2 regions of the Cellulomonas sp. HD19AZ1 genome follow, and region 2 is predicted to be linked to the other one. Evidence: predicted binding sites of a transcription regulator. Region 2 holds the regulator's gene; the other holds the start of a gene.

Region 1 (2,391 bases), on a different contig from region 2:
CCTCGTACTTCTCCTTGCTCCACTCCGACTCGGTCTCGGAGTGGCGCCGCTCGAGGAACGTGATGACGCCCTCGAACCCCGTCGAGTACTGCCGCTCGCGCCCCCACCGGTTGCGGTAGCGCACGTGCACCTCGTGGTTCTGCCCGTGCAGGACGGCGTCGCGGGCGCGCTTCGGCAGCGCACGCCAGGGCGTGTCCATCGAGAAGCCCAGGTCGTCCGCGAGGGCCGTCAGGACGCGCTGGAAGTACTCCGAGGACGTCTGCGCCCACGGCGCGACCGCGCCCTGGGCGAGCGACAGCTCGTCGTCCGGGACGATGAGGTCGGGGTCGACCTCGAGCCGCGAGCCGATGCCGGTGCACTCGGGGCACGCGCCGTAGGGCGCGTTGAACGAGAACGTGCGGGGCTCGATCTCGTCGAGCGTGAGGACGTGGTCGTTCGGGCACGAGCGGTGCTCGGAGAAGCGGCGCTCGCGCTGCGGGTCGTCCGCGTCGGCGTCGACGAGCTCGACGGCCAGCAGGCCGCCCGCGAGCCCGAGGGCGGTCTCGACCGAGTCGGTGAGGCGACGCTGCACGCCCTCGCGCGACACGAGCCGGTCGACGACGACCTCGATGTCGTGCTTGAGCTTCTTCTCGAGCGTGGGCGGCGACGCGAGCTGGACGACCTCGCCGTCGACGCGGGCGCGCGCGAAGCCCTTGCCCTGCAGCTCGCGGAACAGGTCGGCGTACTCGCCCTTGCGGCCGCGGACGACGGGCGCCAGCACCTGGTAGCGCGTGCCCTCGGGCAGCTCGAGCAGGCGGTCCACGATCTGCTGCGGCGTCTGCGCCTGGACGCGCTCGCCGCAGACCGGGCAGTGCTGCGTGCCGGCGCGCGCGAACAGCAGGCGCAGGTAGTCGTAGACCTCGGTGATGGTGCCGACGGTCGACCGCGGGTTGCGGTTCGTCGACTTCTGGTCGATCGACACGGCGGGCGACAGGCCCTCGATGAAGTCGACGTCGGGCTTGTCCATCTGCCCGAGGAACTGCCGCGCGTACGCCGACAGGGACTCGACGTAGCGGCGCTGGCCCTCGGCGAAGATCGTGTCGAACGCGAGCGACGACTTGCCGGAGCCGGACAGGCCGGTGAACGCGATCATGGCGTCGCGAGGCAGGTCGAGGTCGACGTTGCGGAGGTTGTGCTCCCGGGCGCCGCGGACCACGAGACGGTCGGACAGAGGTTGCGTCACAGCCGTGCAGTCTACGACCGCCCTCCGACAATCGCACACGTGTTCGACGTGACGCGCGCCCCGTCGGCCGCACGCGCACGCCCGCGCCGCAGCGCGCGCGAGCGACGCCCGTCCGGTCCATGCTGGTCACGATGGAGCCCACGACCAGCCCCGACGCGTCCCGGCGGCACCCCGACCTGCTCGGCTGCCAGGTCCCCATCGAGGACTACGCGGTCCTCGGAGACGGCCACACCGCCGCCCTCGTCTCGCGCGGGGGGTCCCTCGACTGGCTGTGCCTGCCGCGCTTCGACTCCGACGCGTGCTTCGCGGCGCTGCTCGGCACGCCCGACCACGGGCGCTGGCTCCTGACGGTGCGCGACGCGACGTCCGTGACGCGGACGTACCGTGGCGACTCGTTCGTGCTCGACACGACGTACGTCACGCCGACCGGCACGGCCGTCGCGACGGACGCCATGCCGCTCGGCGACGGCCGCAGCGACGTCGTGCGGCGCGTCGAGTGCACGCACGGCGAGGTCGAGGTCGAGCACGAGTGGGTCGTGCGGTTCGGCTACGGCGGCATCCAGCCGTGGGTCCGGCACGAGCGCGACGCCGACGGGAACGACGCGATCCGCGCGATCGCGGGGCCCGACTCGCTGGTCCTGCGCGGCGACCGGCTCCCCCGCGCCGTCGACCACCGGCACCGCGACCGCTTCACGCTGCGCGCGGGCGAGAGCGTCGAGCTGTCCCTCACGTGGGTGCACTCGTGGCAGCCCGTCCCGTCGCGGCTCACGGTGCCGGACCGGCTCGACGAGACCGTGATCGCGTGGGGCCTGTGGGCGCGGGACTGCACGTACGACGGCCCGTACGGCGAGGCCGTCGTCCGCTCGCTGCTGGTCCTGCGGATGCTGACCGACGTGACGACGGGCGGCATCGTCGCCGCGCCGACGACCTCGCTGCCCGAGACGTTCGGCGGCGAGCGCAACTGGGACTACCGGTACTGCTGGCTGCGCGACGCGGCGCTCACGCTCGAGGCGCTGCTGGAGCAGGGGTTCCGCGACGAGGCCACGCAGTGGCGGGACTGGCTCGAGCGGGCCGTGGCCGGGGACCCGCGCGACCTGCAGATCATGTACCGCCTGGACGGGGGGCGCCGGCTCCCCGAGACGCACCTCGACCACCTGCCGGGCTACGCC
Region 2 (2,391 bases):
GGGGACACCGAGCTGCCGCTGTGGAGCTCGGCCACGATCGGTTCCGTCCCGATCCTCGAGTGGGCGAGCGGTGACGGCGGGCCGCTGACGCGCGAGGTGCGCGACGCGATCGCGCGCGAGGTCGTCGAGTCCGCCTACCGGATCATCGAGGGCAAGGGCGCGACGAACTACGCGATCGCGCTCGCGGGGTCGCGCATCATCGAGGCCGTGCTCAAGGACGAGCGCCGCATCCTGCCCGTGTCGTCGCTGCTCGACGGCTATCTCGGCATGTCCGACGTGTGCCTCAGCGTGCCGTCGATCGTCGGGTCGTCAGGCGTGCGCGAGCGGCTCGAGGTGCCGATGTCCTCCGACGAGCTGATGGGCATGCGCCGCTCGGCGGAGGCCGTGCGCTCCGTCGCCCGGCGGTTCGGCTTCTGACGAGGTCGGCGTGCGACGAGGGCCGGACGGGGACTCCCGTGCGGCCCTCGTGCCGTCCGCGGTCGCGGGAGCGTCAGTGGTGGCGCAGCGCGTCGATGAGCTCGCCCTTGCGCATGCGTGACCGACCCTCGATGCCGATCTCCGCGGCGCGGCGGCGCAGGTCCTCGACCGTCCACTCCTCGTAGTCGCGCGAGCGCCCGCCGGACCGGCCGACGGACGACCGCCCGCGTGCCGCCGCCGCGTTCGCGATCCGCGCGGCCTTCTCCTTGCTGCTGCCCTGGTCGCGCAACGACTCGTAGAGCTCGGGGTCCTTGACGCTGGGGCCGGGGTCACGTCGTGCGGGCATGCGGCGCCTCCTCACCGGTGACGGCGCCGGCGGCTCCGGCACCGGCGACCAGCGTCGCGCGGCGGGCAGCGCCCCGCACGCGCTCGGCGTCACAAGGCGCGCAGCACGCTCACGACCCGGCCCAGCACGGTCGCGCCGTCGCCGTCGATGGGGGAGTAGGCGGCGTTGTGCGGCAGCAGCCACACGTGGCCGTCGACCCGCTTGAGCGTCTTGACCGTCGCCTCGCCGTCGATCATCGCCGCGACGATCTCGCCGTTCTCGGCGACGGGCTGCCGGCGGACGACCACCCAGTCGCCGTCGCAGATGGCGGCGTCGACCATGGAGTCGCCCGCGACCTTGAGCAGGAAGAGCTCACCCTCGCCGACGAGCTGGCGCGGCAGCGGGAAGACGTCCTCCACCACCTGCTCGGCGAGGATGGGGCCGCCGGCGGCGATGCGCCCGACGACGGGGACGTACGAGGGCGTCGGGGCGCCGTCGCGCTCCGCGGCGTCGCCGTCGCCGAGCGCCACGCCCGCGCGGTCGCCGAGCGCCGTGACGGTCCGAGCGTCGTCGGGCTGCACGACCTCCATCGCGCGCGGCCGGTTCGGGTCGCGGCGCAGGTAGCCCTTGCGCTCGAGCGCGGTCAGCTGGTGCTTGACGCTCGAGGGGCTGGTCAGCCCGACCGCGTCGCCGATCTCGCGCATGCTCGGCGGGTACCCCCGCCGCTCGACCGAGGACCGGATGGTCTCGAGCACGAGCCGCTGCCGGGATGTGAGGCCGTCGCCCGGGACCTCCGCGACCTCGGGCGCCGCGGTCCCCGCGGCGCGCGTCCGGTCGGTGCCCGTCGTCGAGCGCTCCTGCACGTCCACTGCGCCTCCTGCTGTCGCGTCGGCGCGGGCCGGGGGGCGCGCGCCCAGCGTCGCCCCGCCGCGTCGAGGCCCGGACCCGCTGGTCGTGCGGGAACGGCGCCCCTGCGCACCGACGTCGCCCGGGGGAGATGTCGGTGGTCGGTGGTGCACTCGCTGCAGCAGCCACCCTAGGCGGGCGGCCCGGGCGGATCAAACATCTGTTCGAGCGTGTCTCGACGGATGTCGGTCGGCTCTGGTAGACATCGTACAGACGTTCGACGAACAGGCGTTCGAATCCGAGCGGCTCCGGTCGGTCCGGGGCTCGTGCGGCGAGAGGGGTACGACATGAGCGCGATCACCATCGCACCCGGTACGTTCCGCGGTGGATGCACGCCGTCGGCGGCGGGTGCGCGGCGGCGGCCCGCGCCCCGGGCCGAGGCCCCGCTGCGCCTCACGACGCGCGGGCGGGTCGTCGTGTGGGGCCTGGCCCTCCTGCTCGCCGCGGGCGCCGGGGGTGCTGCCGTGTCGGCGCACGCCGACGGCCCGCGGTCCGCGATGGAGGTCGAGCGCGTGGTCGTGGCGCCCGGGCAGACGCTGTGGGGCATCGCGTCGGAGGTCGCCGCGCCCGGAGAGGACGTCAGGGACGTGGTGCTGCGCCTGCAGCGGCTGAACGAGCTGCCGTCCGCCGGGTTGACGGCGGGGCAGACGCTCGTCGTCCCCGTGGGTTGAGCGTGGACGCGGGTTGTCAGTGTCGACGCCTCCGGCTAGGTTAGCCTTACCTCATTCGGCAGGCTGGGGGGC

Evidence for each region. The regulator LexA, encoded in region 2, represses DNA repair genes until DNA is damaged. The targets are predictions, from matches to a motif close to TCGAACANNTGTTCGA.
Region 1: uvrA (excinuclease ABC subunit UvrA) is a predicted target of LexA. The motif match lies at 1,254-1,269, and genes of this name have one in related genera.

The regions. Positions count from the first base shown of each region.
Region 1 is NZ_SPHX01000007.1:10,091-12,481, reverse strand. It holds gene uvrA (excinuclease ABC subunit UvrA) at 1-1,210, opposite strand, end outside; gene E4A51_RS15175 (glycoside hydrolase family 15 protein) at 1,354-2,391, shown strand, end outside.
Region 2 is NZ_SPHX01000002.1:91,706-94,096, reverse strand. It holds gene E4A51_RS03995 (L-lactate dehydrogenase) at 1-417, shown strand, start outside; gene E4A51_RS03990 (Rho termination factor N-terminal domain-containing protein) at 491-763, opposite strand; gene lexA (transcriptional repressor LexA) at 853-1,611, opposite strand; gene E4A51_RS03980 (LysM peptidoglycan-binding domain-containing protein) at 1,936-2,319, shown strand.